Regions from separate parts of the Oceanisphaera submarina genome, predicted to be linked through region 3. Evidence: predicted binding sites of a transcription regulator. Region 3 holds the regulator's gene; each other region holds the start of a gene.

Region 1 (4,213 bases), on a different contig from region 3:
GGTAGCCGCCGGGGTTCAAACTGTTGGCAAACTGGTTGAGAATTTTGGATTTATTCTTAGGAGAGAAATAAATCAATACGTTACGGCAGAAAATAAGATCGAACTTACCCAGAGAGCCATAGTTGTCCAGCAAATTGAAGGGACGAAAGCTGACCATGTTTCTTACTTTTGCCTGCAGCTGCATCTTGCCGTCAGCCAGTGGGGTAAAAAACTGCTTTCGACGTTCGGGTGACAAGCCTCTCGCCAGTGACAGGCTGTCGTAAATGCCGCTCTTGCACTGTTCCAGCATGCCGGTGGAGATGTCGGTGGCAACAATTTGCAGCCCCGGCAAACCGCCCGGCCGCCGGGCCTGATATTCCAGCGCCGTCATGGCGATGGAATAGGGTTCCTGACCGGAAGAACTGGCGGCAGACCAGACTTTCAACGGTTTCCCCGGTTTGACCAGTTCCGGAAACAACTTGTCCGTGAGCAGGGTAAAGGGGTAACCATCACGAAACCACAGGGTTTCGTTGGTGGTCATGGCGTCGATGACCGCCGTTTTCAGCTCTCGCTCGCGTATCGACATGGATTTGTTTATCAGCTCGCCGAGTGACTCTATCTGAAAACGGGACAACAGCGGAGACAGCCGGCTTTTTACCAGATACTGCTTGTTGTCACCCAGCACTATGCCGGTACCGGCTTCAAGAAACTGGCAGAATGTCCTGTATTGTTCGTCGGTAAAGTTCTTCATCCCTTTCCTTTACACTTTTATCAGAGTGCGTTCTTGACCGTCGATGCCAGCTCGTCGGGGTTGAATTTGGCGATAAAATTATCCGCCCCGACCTTTTCAATCAACGCCTGATTGAAGACTCCACTCAGGGAGGTATGCAGGATCACATGCAAGTCTTTCAGTGCCGGGTCATTGCGGATTTCAGCGGTCAGGGTATAGCCATCCATCTCCGGCATTTCCACATCGGATATCACCATAGACAACTGCTCGTTAACGGGGCCGATGGCGGCGATTTCCCGAAGCTTGTTCAGCGCGAGCTTGCCGTTTTCGGCAACGATACATTTCAATCCCAGCGCCTCGAGGGTTTTCTGGATCTGGCGGCGGGCGACGGAGGAATCATCGGCAATCAGTATCGGCTTTTGCTCTGCCGTATTTAAATGAGAAACCTGCTCAAGGATCTCGGCGTTCACGGCGCCATTGACCGGTGCTATTTCGTAGAGAATTTTTTCCACATCCAGAATTTCTACCAGCTCACCGTCAATTTCGGTCACCGCCGTCATGTAATTGAAGCGACCCGCGCCCCTCGGAGGCGGCAATATCGACTCCCAGTTAACGTTGATGATGCGTTCAACCGAGTTAACCAGAAAGCCCTGCACCGAACGGTTATATTCGGAGATGATGACAAAGCTGTTTTCGGTCTGCTCTATCGGCCGGCCGCCCATGGACTTGCTGAGATCGATAATGGAAATGGTTTTCCCACGAATATTGGCCACCCCCTTGATCACTGGGTTGCGCTGCGGCAAGGCGGTGAGCCTGGGGCACTGCAAGACTTCTTTCACCTTGAACACGTTAATGCCAAATCTTTGACGTCCATTCAGCTTGAACAACAGTAATTCCAGTCTGTTCTGACCGACGAGTTGTGTTCTTTGGTTTACCGAGTCGAGTATCCCCGCCATTACAGTATCTCCGTCTATGCCACGACTCGTTTCAAGATCATGGCATGTTCTATGCTTGTTTTATGATTATTGTGCTTGAGTCAGACGGCGTTAGCTTAACACCACCCAGGGCAGACACCAATTGAGGCCAGCCTACCGTGTTCTATCGGCCATGAGGTAGTAATGCTTAAGAAAATTTTTCCGATTTTTAACATCTTGGTGCGCAAAGCGTCACTGGCAAAGTCGGGCAAGCTGCTTTGCTTGTTGCTTGCCGCCCCGTTGTGGCCAACTTCGGCTCATGCGTCGGTACATGATACTCTTCGCCACTATGCCGAAGGTTATGTGCGCGACATGGTTCCGTTACAGCCCGGCAATCGGCTGGAGGTCAATGCCGCCAGCATCGATACCCGATTAGCCTTGACCGAGTGCCTGGGTAAACTGACGGCCGATATTCGCGGAGCGGGTGAGGTGCGCCGTAATACCCACGTTTACCTGCAATGCCATGAGCAGCCAGGTTGGGAGCTGTTTGTACCTGTGCGGGTAAAGATACTCAAGCCGGTGGTCACCGCCGCCGACCCCGTTGCCCGCAATACATTGTTACAAGCCCAGCACCTGACGGTAGATTATCAGGACGAGGTGTTACTGCGCGGTGATGTATTCAACGATCCCCGTGATCTGATCGGCTCCCGCAGCAAGCGGGATCTTCGCCCGGGTCAACCCATTCGCAGCAGCCAGCTGTGTGTGGTGTGCAAAGGTGACAAGGTCGGCATTTTCGCACAGGCAGGGGGATTGATGCTTAAAACCGACGGCATGGCTCAGGAAGACGGGGCTTTCAATGACAGCATTCGTGTACGTAACATCAACTCGGGTCGAGAAATTACCGCCCGGGTCATGGCCGCAGGCCAGGTGCAAGTCAAACTGTAAATTCTGCTAAAGTTATGGCCGCAGAAGTCGATACCCCGTTTACGCAGCAGCAATATCAGGACTTGAATATCATGGCTATCGATAAACTACCCCCCGGCCTCGGTAATACCACACCGTTGACAGGCCATCAGAAGTACAAGGCATCAACCACCACAGGTACACAGCCCGATGGTGGTGCAGCCCCAATCCGACAGGATGAGGTCACCCTGACACCTCAGGCAAAGCGGCTCAGTCAGATGCAGCAAACACTGGCAACGACGCCCGCTCCCGACAACAGTGCCCGGCTGGATGCGCTGAAAAAAGCGATCAACGAAGGCAGTTATCAGGTAGACAGCGAACGGCTGGCGGCCAATATTTCTCGCTTTGAACAGGATTTAGAAGGCCTCTGACATGTCCCTTGATGCGCTGCTGAACCATCAGAAATCACAACTCGAGCTGCTGCTGGACATTACCCATCAGGAACTTGAGTTGATCGTTAAACGCCAGGCCCTCGAACTGCCCCCGCTGACCGAGCGCAAGCAGGCGTTGCTGATCGAGATCCAGACGACCGATAGCCAGCTTGCCAGCCATCCCGATCGGGAACGCCTGAACAGCGACTATCACGACCGGGTAACAGAGCTGCGTGCACTGTTACAGCAATGCCAGGAACAAAACCAGGTGGCCGAGCAACTGCTGGAGCAATCCCTCAATGGTATTCGCCAGCTAACCAATATTCTGAGCCGGCTGCATGAACGGCAAAGCATGACCTATGATCAAAAAGGTCACACCAAAGGCATCAACAAAGGCATTGGTTTCAAGGTTTAAAAGAAGGTGGTAATTAACACATCGCCTTGCCTCATCACGTTATGGCTATCCCTGCGGCCTCCGCTCAGATGCCGCGCCGCAGCTTCTCGTAAACCGCCAGATCCAATTCAAGCTCGGTCACATACATGTCACCATCCGGATAGCTGTTCACCACCCGTGCGCCCCGTACTACACCACGACTGCTGTTGCTAACCGTGCCATCCTGCAATATCTGGCTATTCATCCGGCTGGAGCTCGACGTCATGACACCACTCAGCTGCTCGGTCAGTTCGCGATAGGCATCCATCTTGGATGCACGCATGGCATGCAGCAGCTTTTGTTGATGTTCGGCCGGCTGCTGCAGGCTGATGGGGGCATACCCCACCGCATAAATATGATTTCTGGCCGGCTGTACGCTGCAACCAGACAGTACCAGCAACAACAGGGCACAGAGATTATTTCGCATAACGGCTCCTTTGCTCCGGCGTCATCACCATACGGGGTTGGGGCCCTCGCGCCCTGATAGCACTGGCCACCAGGTATTCAGGAATAAACTGCTGGGCACTGGCCACCAGGCTGTTGTCCCCCATCGATACCAACCGCGCATTGATCAAACGACCGCCCGTGGTTTCACTGACGGTGCCATGCAACAAATAGCGGGCACCGATACGTGAACTGAGCTGACGATAATCCCGGCTGGTGCTGACATCTCCATCCGGGGTGATGCGAATAAAAGGCAAGGTCTTGAAGTCGACCACGCGCAGCCCATACTGATTGAGCTGAAACATCATGGTTTCCGACAACAGCCGGCCAAAATCGTCCTGGGTACGATAGTCCTGTTGATCGACGAAGCCACTGACGG
Region 2 (4,213 bases), on a different contig from region 3:
ACTGCGTTGTCATTCCCGGGAAGGTGGGAGTCCAGAACTGGTGGCGCAGAACGGTCAGACGGCGGTTTGTCTGCAAAGGTCCTGTACCCCCGCCTTCGCGAGGGTGACGAGAAAGGCAAACCAGCCCCAGAGTCCACATCAGTTATAGGACATGGCGTAAATAGGTTAAGGAGGCATCTTCATGACTAATGATGTACAGCCCGATGTTGTTGATATGCTCATCGTCGAAGACGATCCGGGGTTGCAGCAAGCGTTGCAGGATACCCTGCTGCTGGCAGGTTTTTCTTGCGAGGCGGTCAACAGTGCCGAGTCGGCCATCGTCTGGTTGCAGAAGCAAACGGTGCGGCTGGTGATCACCGATGTGCAGATGGCCGGTATGGACGGCCTGGAGTTGCTCGACTGGATCAACCGTCGTGTTCCGGGCCTGCCGGTGCTGGTGATCACCGCTTACGCCCAGGTGGCGGGCGCGGTGGCCGCCATGCGTGCCGGCGCGGTGGATTATCTGGCCAAGCCGTTTGCGCCAGAAGCCCTGCTGGCGGTCGTATCGCGCCATGTGTCACAAGACGTGGCGGACAGCGGCGATCCTGTGGTGGGGGACGCCGGTAGCATACAACTGCTGCAACTGGCGACAAAGGTGGCCGAGTCGGGGGCGAGCGTGATGATAAGCGGCCCCAGCGGCACCGGCAAAGAGGTGCTGGCGCGTTTTATTCATCAACGCTCCGAGCGGGCCGGGGGTCCCTTTGTGGCCATCAACTGTGCCGCCATTCCCGATAACATGCTGGAAGCCACCCTGTTCGGTTACGAAAAAGGTGCCTTCACCGGGGCGGTTCTGGCCTGCCCTGGCAAATTCGAACAGGCCCATGGCGGCACCCTGCTGCTGGATGAAATTACCGAAATGGATCTCAACCTGCAGGCCAAGTTGCTGCGGGTGTTGCAAGAGCGGGAAGTGGAACGCCTGGGCGGGCGCAAGACAATAGCGTTGGATGTGCGGGTGCTGGCGACCAGCAATCGGGATCTGCACCATGCCGTTGCGGAAAAACATTTCCGGGAAGATCTGTTCTACCGGCTTAATGTGTTTCCGTTGCACTGGCCGGCACTGGTCGAACGGCCCGGCGACATAATGCCACTGGCGGAATATCTGTTGCAGCGCCACGGGCGCGATCAGGGACGAGGAAGGCTGGTACTGAGTGACGAGGCCAGGGTCAAATTGCAGGCCTGGCACTGGCCGGGTAACGTGCGTGAGCTGGGTAACGTGATACAGCGGGCGCTGATACTGGCGCATGGTGCTGTGATTGAAGCGACCGATATTCTGCTGGACGCCTCGGCGCCAGCGGCACAGCCGTCATTCTCTGCCCCCTCAACCGACCCGGTACAGATGATCGCGGAAGAACAGGGCAGTGATCTGGGCAAAGAGCTGGCCACGCAGGAACATCTGATTATCTTGCAGGCATTGCAAACCTGCGCCGGCAGCCGCCAGCAGGTAGCGGAAAAGCTCGGCATCAGCCCGCGCACCCTGCGTTATAAACTGGCCCGCATGCGAGATGCCGGGATCAGCGTGCCGGCCTGAAATGGCCCGGCATGATCGGATACAAGACGAAGGAACAGATAAAGATAGACTGGCCCGTCGTTTGCATTATGATCTTCACGCTACTTAATCTGACAGAGGGAGTGACTGGAATGGACATTACCGCCGCTGCATTGTTATCGGACATGCAAGCCGTCAAAGGCGAGCTGCAACCGCTGACCCCGGCCAATGGTATGGCGCCGCAACAGGATTTTTCCGCCCTGCTGACTCAGGCGGTAAATAACGTGAATGGCTTGCAGCAAAATACCGGTGATCTGCGTAACCGCTTCGAGCTGGGAGATGAATCGGTCAGCCTGGAGCAGGTCATGATCTCGGCGCAAAAGTCGAGTATCGCCTTCGATGCCACCGTGCAGGTGCGCAACAAGGTGGTTGAGGCCTACAAAACCATTATGAACATGCCGGTATGAGGACTTGATTGGTGGCTGATAATCCGTTGGTGAATACCGACAAATCTGCACTTGCCACCAGCGAGGCCAATTCACTGGAAGCAGAAGAGCAGAAAAGCACACCGTTCGCCCTGCTGGGCAACACCGATATCTTGCGCCAGGTCATTATCGTGCTGGCGCTGGCCATTTGTCTGGCGATGGCGGTATTTATCCTGCTGTGGGGAAAAGAGCCCCAGATGCGGCCGCTGGGCGTGTACAGCAATCAGGAACTGATTGAAACTCTCGATTTTCTCGATGCGCAAAAAGTCGAATACTCCATCGACGGCAGCACTGTGCTGGTGCGGGCCGATAAATTTGCCGACATTCAGCTCAACCTGCGCCGATCCGGCCTGAACCAGAGTGCCCCCCAGGGCGATGCCATCTTGTTGTCCGACCCCGGTTTCGGCATCAGTCAGCGCCTGGAGCGGGAGCGGCTTAACCTGAGCCGCGAACGGCAACTGGCGCGGGTGATAGAGCAATTTAACAGCGTGGCTCAGGCCCAGGTATTGCTGGCCATTCCTCGCGAAAACGTCTTTGTACGCGACAAGCGCCAGCCCAGCGCCACCGTGGTGTTGAACTTGCGCCGGGGCGGCACCCTGCGTCAGGAAGAAGTGGATGCCATCGTGGATACGGTGGCCTCGGCGGTGTCGGACATGACGCCGGGCCGGGTTACGGTGACCGATCAGAACGGTCGATTACTCAATTCCGGCTCACAGGATCCGCTGTCGGCCCGCACTCGTCGTGAATTTGAACAGCAGCAAAAGCAGGAAGCCGAGTATCGTCAGAAGATTGACGCCATTCTGAGTCCGGTGCTGGGGCTCGGAAATTACACAGCCGAAGTCGATGTGCGGCTCGATTTCAGCCGCAAAGAGCAGACCATCAAGTCGTTTAACCCCGATCTGCCGGCGGTACGATCGGAAATGGTGATGGAAGACAACACCTCGGGTCTGGGGGCCATCGGCATTCCGGGCGCGCTCACCAATCAGCCGCCGGCCGAGTCTGATATCCCCGAAGAGGCCGCCGGGCTGGCGCAGGAAAAACGGACCAACGAGCGCTCCCGTCGGGAGGCAACCCGCAATTTCGAGCTGGATACCACCATCAGTCATACCCAGAGTTCGACCGGTGATATTCGTCGGCTGACGGTATCGGTGGCGGTGGATCACAAGACCGTCAGTAACGCCGATGGCACCACAGAGCGGGTAGCGCTCACGCCGGAAGAGCTGACGCGCATCGATCGGCTGTTGCGGGGCGGCCTGGGCTTCGATGTGAGCCGGGGCGATGCCATCGAAGTGGTGTCGGTGGCGTTCAACCGACCCCAGCTTGACGATATTGCCGGCGTGCCTTTTTATCAACAGCCCTGGTTCTGGCATCTGGCCCGGATCCTCGGTGCCGTTCTGGTGCTGATTGTGTTGTTGCTGACTCTGGTGCGGCCCATGGTGCGGCGTCTGCTGGGCAGCGACGAAAAAATGCCGGAAGAGGTGGATCTGGACGGTCAGAATGCACTGTTGGGCAATGACAGTCTGTCGTTGTTGGCTCAGCAGGCCGAGCAGGATGACGGCATGTTCGGTATTCGCGAGGGTCGTTTGCAACTGCCGGATCTGAATAAAGATGAAGATGTGTTGTCGGCTATTCGGGCCCTGGTGGCCAACGAACCGGATCTGGCGGCACAGGTAGTGAGAGATTGGGTGAGAGCCGATGACTGATACTCAGCAACTGATGATTACCGACGAGCAGCGTCAGTTGCTCGACAAGATGACCGGTACCGAAAGGGCCGCGCTCCTGATGTTGAGCCTGCGGGAAGAGGATGCGGCCCAGATTTTTCGTCATCTCGACCCCAAGCAGGTACAGCGACTGGGAATGAAAATGGCCTCGGTCGGCGATTTTGGCCCCGACCGGGTGGGGGCTGTGCATCGTCTCTTTATCGAAGATATTCAGCGTTTCACCAAAATCGGCGTGGGCAGCCAGGACTTCGTGCGCAACGCCCTGGTGTCGGCCCTGGGTGAAGACAAGGCCGGACGCCTGGTGGACCAGATTTCGGCCGGTGCCGGTTCACGCGGCCTGGACTCGCTTAAATGGATGGATGCGCGCCAGGTGGCGGGTATTATTCTCAACGAACATCCGCAAATTCAGACCATAGTGCTGTCTTATCTCGAGCCGGAGCAGGCCGCCGAAATTCTGCAGCAGTTTGCCGAGCCGGTGCGCC
Region 3 (4,213 bases):
TACAGCTGAACAGCCCAACTTTCCGGGCCCAGGGCCAGGGGCTGTTGGGCAAGCTTGATCAACAAACAGTGGAATTACTGCATGAAACCCGGGCAACCTACTTTACTCCTTAGCATCGGCGGCCTGCTGGCCCTGAGCCTGAGCCTGGCCGAGGCCAAAGAGGCTGATTTCAGCCAGCCGGTAACCATAGATGCCGGTCGCCAGCTGGTGGAGCTGGCCGACAACAAGGTGACCTTCAGCGAGCGGGTCGTGGTCAAACAGGGCACCATGGATGTGCGAGCCGACAGACTGGTGGTGATCCGCACCGAACAGGGTCTGCAATCGATGACCGCCCACGGCGCGCCAGCCACCTACTACCAGGTGCTGGACAACGGCCAGCCGGTCAAGGCCGAGGCCCGGGAGATCCACTACGATATGAAGGCACGCACCCTCACCCTATTGAAGGAGGCGAAGCTGAAGCAGAACGACAATATCGTGACCGGCTATCGTATTCGCTACCATATCGACAAGGAACAGATGGAAGCCGAAAGCCAGGGTGGAGCAGACCGCGTTACCACCATTTTTCTGCCTGAACAGCTGCAGGACATGAATAAAAAAGAGATACAGAACTGATCATGGCAACACTGAAAGCCCGCGGGCTGCAGAAGAGTTACAAGGGCCGTCAGGTAGTGGCCGATGTCAGCCTGACCGTCAATACCGGCCAGATCGTCGGCCTGCTCGGCCCCAACGGGGCCGGCAAGACCACCTCTTTCTACATGATAGTGGGCCTGGTACAGCGCGACGCCGGCAGCATCACCATCGACGAGCAGGACATCAGCTATCAGCCGATGCATGTGCGAGCCCGCGCCGGTATCGGTTATCTGCCCCAGGAAGCCTCCATTTTTCGGCGTCTGAGCGTAGCCGACAACTTAATGGCGGTACTCGAAACCCGCAAGGATCTGGACGCCGCCGGCCGCGACGAGAAAATGGAGCAGCTGCTGGAAGAGTTCAATATCACCCATATCCGCGACAGTGCCGGTATGAGTCTGTCAGGTGGTGAACGCCGACGGGTGGAAATTGCCCGCGCACTGGCGGCCGATCCGCGCTTCATACTGCTGGATGAACCCTTCGCCGGAGTCGATCCCATCTCGGTAATCGACATCAAGAAAATCATTCTGCACCTGCGCGATAGAGGCCTGGGGGTGCTGATCACCGATCACAACGTGCGCGAGACGCTGGACGTCTGCGAGCGGGCCTACATTGTCAGTCATGGTCATCGTATCGCCGCCGGCACCCCGGCCGAAATCCTCGCGAACGAGCAGGTCAAGAAAGTCTATCTGGGTGAACAATTCAGCCTCTAAGCTGACCCGCTGGAGCCCCATGCGGTTGATATAGAAGGACTTTACCAACGATGAAGCCAACTCTTCAGTTACGTATGGGACAGCAGCTGACCATGACCCCCCAGTTGCAACAGGCCATTCGTCTGCTGCAACTGTCGAGCCTGGAACTGCAACAGGAAATTCAGCTGGCCCTGGAAAGCAACCCCCTGCTGGAACAGGAAGAGCCGGACAGCATCGAGGTGGCCGACGGCGGCAACGACGAGCAGATGGCCGCCGATACCGCCATGGAGCAGAATCAGCTGTCCGACGAACTGCCGATGGACACCCACTGGGACGATATCTATACCACCTCAACCGGCAGCGCCGGGAACGGCGGCCTTCCCGAAGGCATGGAGGATACCGTCTACCAGGGAGAAACCACGGAAACGCTGCAGGATTACCTGCTGTGGCAGATGCAACTGACCCCTTTCAGCGAGACCGATCAGGCCATAGCACTGGCCATTATCGACGCCATCGATGATGCCGGCTACCTGACTCAGGGTCTGGAGGATATCCTCACCGCCGTCTCCGGCGGCGAACAGGAGATAGAAGCAGATGAAGTGGAGGCGGTGCTGAAGCGCATCCAGCATTTCGACCCTATCGGCGTCGCCGCCCGCAGCGTGCAGGAATGCCTGCGCATTCAGCTGGACCCTTTTCCCGCCGACACTCCCTGGCTGAACGAGGCCCGTCTCGTCATTGACCGGCACATGGATCTGCTCGGCACCCGGGACTACCGCAGCCTGCAACGCAAGACCAGACTGAAAGAAGAAGAGCTCAGGGAAGTACTGTCCCTGATCCAGCAGCTGGAGCCCAGACCGGGTAACAGCGTGCTTCAGAGCAGCTCCGAATATGTGATTCCGGACGTGGTGGTCACCAAGCGACAGGGTGGCTGGGTCGCCGAACTCAACCCGGAAGCCATGCCCAAGGTCAGGCTGAACCAGACCTATGCCGCCATGGCCCGCCAACCCAGAAACAGCGAAGACGGCCAGTTTATCCGCAACCACTTGCAGGACGCCAAGTGGTTTATCAAGAGTCTCGAGAGTCGAAATGAGACCCTGCTCAAGGTTGCCAATTGTATTGTGGAACAACAACAGGCATTCTTTGAGTATGGGCCCGAGGCCATGAAGCCGATGGTGCTGAATGATGTGGCCGAGGCGGTGGAAATGCACGAATCCACCATCTCCCGGGTCACCACCCAGAAATTCATGCATACCCCCAGAGGGGTGTTTGAACTGAAGTATTTTTTCTCCAGCCATGTGGGTACCGATGATGGTGGAGAATGTTCGTCGACGGCAATTCGTGCCCTGATCAGGAAACTGGTCGGTGCGGAAAACCCGGCCAAGCCACTGAGCGACAGCAAAATTGCCCAGCTGCTGGCCGAACAGGGGATACAGGTGGCCAGGCGGACCATCGCCAAGTACAGGGAATCGCTGGCCATCCCCCCTTCCAATCAGCGTAAACGCCTGATGTAAAGGCAGACCTAGAAGGAAGACGATATGCAAATAAATCTGACTGGACACCATGTAGACATCACGGACTCCCTGCGTGACTATGTGAACAGCAAGTTTTCCCGACTGGAGCGTCATTTCGACAACATTACCAATGTACACGTCGTCCTCACACTCGAAAAATTGCAGCAGGTTGCCGAAGCTAAAATCCACCTCAGCGGCGGCGAAATCTTTGCCAACTCTCAACATGACGATATGTACGCCGCCCTCGATGGCTTGATCGACAAGCTCGATCGCCAAATAATCAAACACAAAGAGAAGCTCAAGCAAAAATAACCATGGAAGTCGCCGACATACTGAGCAGGGGCTGCACCCGCAGTGCAGTCCCCTGCACGAGCAAAAAACGTGCGCTGGAAATCATCAGCGAGCTGGCCGCCCTGCACCTCAACATCAGCAGTCAGCAGCTGTTTGACTGCCTGCTGGCCCGGGAAAAAATGGGTAGCACCGGTATCGGTAACGGTATCGCCATTCCTCATGGTCGTATCAGCGATGACAACCGGGCGACGGCGGTTTTACTCACCTTTGCCGAACCGGTAGAGTTCGATGCCATCGACAATCAGCCGGTTGGCCTGGTGTTCGCCCTGCTGGTACCGGAGCAGGAGTGTAAACAGCATCTCAAGACGCTGTCATTGATTGCCGAAAAGCTCAGTAACAAGCAGGTCTGCAAGCAGTTGCGCCAGGCCGGCAGCGATGACGAGCTCTATAACATCATGGTTTCTTCCTGAGGAGAGCAATATGCAGTTGGTGATCGTCAGTGGCCGTTCGGGCTCGGGGAAAACCGTAGCCCTGCGTGTGCTTGAGGATCTGGGCTATTACTGTGTCGATAATCTCCCCGTCGAGCTGCTGCCCGAGCTGGTACAGATGCGTCGACGCAAGCCCGGCGAGGTGGCGGTCAGTATCGATGTACGCAACCTGCCCGACGGTGCCGACAAACTGGAGGCCTGCCTGGCCGAAGTTAGCGCCATGGAAGGAGTCAGCCTGTCCAGCATCTTCATCGATGCAGACAACGCCGCCCTTATTCGCCGCTTCGGCGACACCCGCCGGCTGCATCCCCTGTCTCGTCTCAGCCTGACCCTGGACGAAGCCATCCGTCAGGAAACCCACCTGCTGTCGCCCCTGTCTTCCGCCGCCGATCTGCGTATCGATACCTCCGATCTCAGTATTCACGATCTGAGCGAAATTATCCGCGCGCGCATTCTCGGCAAGAAGGAACGCGAGCTGAACTGGGTGTTCGAGTCCTTCGGTTACAAATACGGTATCTCTCAGGATGCGGATTTCGTATTCGATGCCCGCTTCCTGCCCAATCCTCACTGGATAGCGGAACTGAGGCCTTTTACCGGCCAGGAC
Region 4 (4,213 bases), on a different contig from region 3:
AAGGCCTGGGCGATAAAGGCGGTGGCCACGCCCTGCATGATGGCGGTGCCGTCCATGTTGATGGTGGCGCCCAGCGGCACGGTAAAGGCGGCAATCCTGTTGTCTACGCCCATGCGGCGGGTGGCGGTTTCCATGGTTACCGGAATGGTGGCGTTGGAGGAAGCGGTGGAAAAGGCGAACATGACCGCATCTTCCATTTTCTTGAGAAAGGTCAGCGGATTCAGGCCGGTAAGGGCCCGGAACATGATGGAGTAGGTCACCAGACCATGCAGCAGCAGAGTCCCGGCCAGCACCAGGAAGTATTCCATCAGGTTGACGATGGCATCCAGACCCAGGCTGGTGAACAGCTGGGCCATCAGGCAGAAGACGCCGTAGGGCGCCACGTTCATCAGCAGGGTTACCAGCTTCATGATGACTTCGTTGAAGTCACCGAACAGGGCGGCGATGCGTTCGCCCGGTTTGCCGGCCAGGCTGATGGCGATACCGAACAGTACCGCAAACACTATGATCTGCAGGGTGTTGCCCTGGGCCATGGAGTTGATGGGGTTGGTGGGGAACATGCCGATGATGACATCACCCAGGCTGGGCGCTTCCTTGGCGGCAAAGCTGGTGGCGGTGGTGAGATCGACGCCGTCACCGGGCTTGAACAGGTTGCCCATCAACAGCGCCAGACTGATGGCGATGGCGGTGGTGACCAGATAAAACGCCAGGGTCTTGCCACCGAGGCGACCCAGGGTGGAAAGATCTTTCAGCGAACTGGTGCCACAGACCAGCGATACGAAAATCAACGGCACCACCAGCATCTTGAGGCTGGCGATAAAAATTTCGCCACCCACCTGCAGCAGGCCATTGACCAGATACTCCTGTACGAAGGCTACCTCGGCCAGCAGGGTGCGGAAGATAAAGCCGGCCACAATACCGAGGCTCATGCCCAGCAGGACCTTGCTGGTCAGCGACAGTTTTTTCTTGTCGGTTGTCATCAGATGGACTCTCTTTATCCGATATAAGGGAACAAAACGGTGGCATCAAGGGATGCCCTGAGGTGAGGGTTGGGGCCTCTGATCCGCCACATGAGCATGTCAGTTGTGGCTAAGCGGCGCGCATAATGCCAGTTTCTTGGCTTTACGTGAAGTTTTATGCCTAATTGTTGCCGTTTTTCTTTCGTTATCACCATAAGAAGTGGGTTTTGTGTGCGATCGTACTGAGGCTGAAATGACAACAGGCGCTGCCCTGTTAATCAGGGGAGCGCCTGTCGGTACCGTTTGCGGCTGCTCCGGTATTACTCAGTCATTGAAGGTGGCGGCAATCTTGTGGATGCTGAGATCGGCGCCGTTGAACTCCTCCTCGTCGCTCAGGCGAATCCCCACCAGCAGACGGATGCTACCGTACACCAACAGGCCGCCCAGCAAGGCTACGAGGATACCGGCACCGGTGCCCAGCAGCTGGGAAACGATACTGACGCCTCCCATGCCGCCCAGCGCCTGCTGGCCGAAAATACCGGCGGCAATACCGCCCCAGGCGCCGCAGATACCGTGCAGCGGCCAGACACCGAGCACATCGTCTATCTTCCATTTGTTCTGCTGCAGGGTAAACAGCCACACGAACAGAGCGCCGGCGATGATGCCCACGAGCAGGGCGCCGATGGGGTGCATCAGATCCGAGCCGGCGCAGACGGCCACCAGACCGGCCAGGGGGCCGTTATGGATAAAGCCCGGGTCATTTCTGCCGAGGATAAGCGCGGCGATAATACCGCCCACCATGGCCATCATGGAGTTCAGCGCCACCAGGCCGGAAATGCCGTCCAGGGTTTGGGCCGACATCACGTTGAAGCCGAACCAGCCGATGGACAGTATCCAGGCGCCCAGAGCCAGAAACGGAATACTGGAGGGCGGAAAGGCCACCAGCTTGCCGTTGCGGTAGCGGCCCCGACGAACTCCCAGCAACAGAATGGCCACCAGGGCTATCCAGCCGCCGAGGGCATGAACCACCACCGAACCGGCAAAATCATGAAAGGGTGCGCCGAAAGTGGCTTCCAGCCATGCTTGCAGGCCGAAGTTGCCGTTCCAGGCGATGCCCTCGAAAAACGGATAGATGAAGGCCACCGATAGCGACGAGGCGCACAGAATAGGCCAGAACTTTGCCCGCTCCGCGATGCCGCCGGAGACGATGGCGGGAATGGCTGCGGCAAAGGTCATCAGAAAGAAGAATTTCACCAGCTCATAGCCCTGGCCTGCCGACAGGGTTTCGGCATCCTGAAAGAAGGTGACGCCATAGGCGACCCAGTAGCCGACAAAAAAATAGGCGACGGCGGAAAAACCGAAGTCGGTCATGATCTTGGCGAGGGCGTTGACCTGGTTCTTGTGACGCACGGTACCGACTTCGAGAAAGGCGAAGCCGGCGTGCATGGCAAACACCATGACAGACCCCATCAAAATAAACAGGGTGTTGGCACTCTGTGCCAGGGTGTCGATGGCGCTACTGATACTGTCCATGAATGTATTCTCCTACGTGCCCGATGGCGGTGCAGGTGATGCACTGGTGTGGTGCATTCCTGTTATTGTCTAGCCAGCATGGTGCATTGTCGCGTCGGCTGCCTCTTGGAATGTCGCCGTTATGACTCAGGCGAGCGTCACAGCTGCGGTGTGAACACCGGGAAACGGCAGCCGGCACCATGCCGGAGTTGGACCTGCCTTGAGGCGGCCTACACGAAGTAAAAAGCATGAATCATGCCAGGGTGGGCGGAGCACCGATGCCTGAGCCACCCGGCCTGCATTCTCGGCCGGAACGGAGCAAGGGAATACCTTATTGTGAATTATGATCCCGGAGAAGAGCCGGCGGCTTTCCGCTGGGGTATCTCCTCTATTTCCACGATTTTGGATCGGCTCATTACCACCTTCCAGCGCTGGATGACCGGCGGCTTCTGCCCCTGAATTTCACGGGTGACCAGGTTGATCAGATAGCGTTTTTCCACCGGCTGCCGGGACACCTGGCCTTCTTTGAGCTGATAAACGTGGTGCGAGCCCTTTTCCATCAGCTTGGACAGCAGACTCAAATCCAGATGCAATAGCTCGCGGGTCTGTTCGTAGCCACTCAGGAAGCGGGTAGGCAGCATGCGGGAGTGGCTGCCGTAGTGCATGACCACCTCTTCCCGCTGGCTTACGTTGGCGTGGCGTGCCGCCAGGATTTCTTCGCTCAGCCGGGAGGGGCGGCGGTAGTCGAACCACTCCAGCTGACGGCCCACCAGCTGGTTGCTGTGCACATCAAAATACTGTCGTCGCCATTTGGGACGACCCTTGCGCAGCCAGCGCCACAGGGTGTTGCGCAAGTCATCCTTGAACAGTTCACGCAGGGCATAGAGCAGGGCCAGGGCGAAGATCACCATCAGCGATATGCCGCCCAGGGTTTCGCGTACCTCGTAGGCGGCCAGCGATACCGAGGTCATTACCACGGCGGTGACCCCCGCCTTGAGCAGCTTCTGCTCGCCGCCGCCCAGCTCCCGGGTTTTCTCCTTGAGCGTCACCGGATATTCGATCAATCTGCGCAGCAGCCGCATCTTGTTGGAAATACGAGACAGGGCCTCTGTGGTGTGGCTTGAATTGTATTGTTGGGTGACGCGATGCCGACGCTCGATATCACAGATTTCCAGCAGCAGTGACTTGGTGGTCTTGTAGTCGCCGTTGCGGGGTAGGTGGGCCACCAGAGACAACAGTCGCTGCTCGGTAAACCAGGACAGATAGTTGTCGATATTGACGTAGTACTTGAGCAGGGTCTGATCGGTGGGCACATTGCGGCGCAGACGGCGCAGAATATCCTGGGCCAGGGCGATCACCTCTTCTATCGCCTCCTGGCCGGCACCGCTTTTTTCGTTACGCAGCTGGTGGCAGGACTGCTCCAGCCCCACCACATACTGATAGGCGTAAAGGCTGAGGCTGAGCCGATATTGTTCTGTGGTGAGTTTACCCCGGCGGGCAAGGCGGCTGTGCACCAGCGGGAGCAGCGGCTGATCGCTGAAATAGGTGCGCTGCACGTGAATGGCACCGTGGTAAAACTCTTCTTCCGGCACCACATTGGTGTTCAGCCCCAATTCGCCGGGAATAAAGAGGTAAATATCCAGCCGGTGCTCGGTCGCCTCCCGCAGGATGCGGGATATTTTTAGGGCGAAGCCATCTTTACGCTCAACGCTGATCACGGGCCGGAATTACACCATAAACAT

Evidence for each region. Region 3 encodes sigma-54, which starts transcription at its own class of promoters, with help from an activator protein. Its sites were predicted from a motif close to TGGCACNGTTTTNGCTT; they were not measured.
Region 1: flgA (flagellar basal body P-ring formation chaperone FlgA) is a predicted target of sigma-54. The motif match lies at 1,706-1,722, and genes of this name have one in related genera.
Region 2: fliE (flagellar hook-basal body complex protein FliE) is a predicted target of sigma-54. The motif match lies at 1,618-1,634, and genes of this name have one in related genera.
Region 4: ACLEIV_RS12455 (ammonium transporter) is a predicted target of sigma-54. The motif match lies at 2,716-2,732, and genes of this name have one in related genera.

Annotation. Positions count from the first base shown of each region.
Region 1 covers NZ_JBKGFN010000015.1:103,627-107,839, forward strand. Annotated here, with positions in the region: gene ACLEIV_RS14525 (CheR family methyltransferase) at 1-730, opposite strand, end outside; gene ACLEIV_RS14530 (chemotaxis protein CheV) at 751-1,665, opposite strand; gene flgA (flagellar basal body P-ring formation chaperone FlgA) at 1,828-2,568, shown strand; gene flgM (flagellar biosynthesis anti-sigma factor FlgM) at 2,640-2,957, shown strand; gene ACLEIV_RS14545 (flagella synthesis protein FlgN) at 2,959-3,372, shown strand; gene ACLEIV_RS14550 (LPP20 family lipoprotein) at 3,437-3,817, opposite strand; gene ACLEIV_RS14555 (FlgO family outer membrane protein) at 3,807-4,213, opposite strand, start outside.
Region 2 covers NZ_JBKGFN010000015.1:80,581-84,793, reverse strand. Annotated here, with positions in the region: gene ACLEIV_RS14430 (sigma-54-dependent transcriptional regulator) at 182-1,567, shown strand; gene fliE (flagellar hook-basal body complex protein FliE) at 1,678-1,992, shown strand; gene fliF (flagellar basal-body MS-ring/collar protein FliF) at 2,004-3,713, shown strand; gene fliG (flagellar motor switch protein FliG) at 3,706-4,213, shown strand, end outside.
Region 3 covers NZ_JBKGFN010000011.1:45,941-50,153, reverse strand. Annotated here, with positions in the region: gene lptC (LPS export ABC transporter periplasmic protein LptC) at 1-113, shown strand, start outside; gene lptA (lipopolysaccharide transport periplasmic protein LptA) at 82-612, shown strand; gene lptB (LPS export ABC transporter ATP-binding protein) at 615-1,340, shown strand; gene ACLEIV_RS11600 (RNA polymerase factor sigma-54) at 1,391-2,830, shown strand; gene hpf (ribosome hibernation promoting factor) at 2,855-3,142, shown strand; gene ptsN (PTS IIA-like nitrogen regulatory protein PtsN) at 3,145-3,591, shown strand; gene rapZ (RNase adapter RapZ) at 3,602-4,213, shown strand, end outside.
Region 4 covers NZ_JBKGFN010000012.1:57,025-61,237, reverse strand. Annotated here, with positions in the region: gene ACLEIV_RS12460 (dicarboxylate/amino acid:cation symporter) at 1-980, opposite strand, end outside; gene ACLEIV_RS12455 (ammonium transporter) at 1,284-2,492, opposite strand; gene ACLEIV_RS12450 (hypothetical protein) at 2,813-4,189, opposite strand.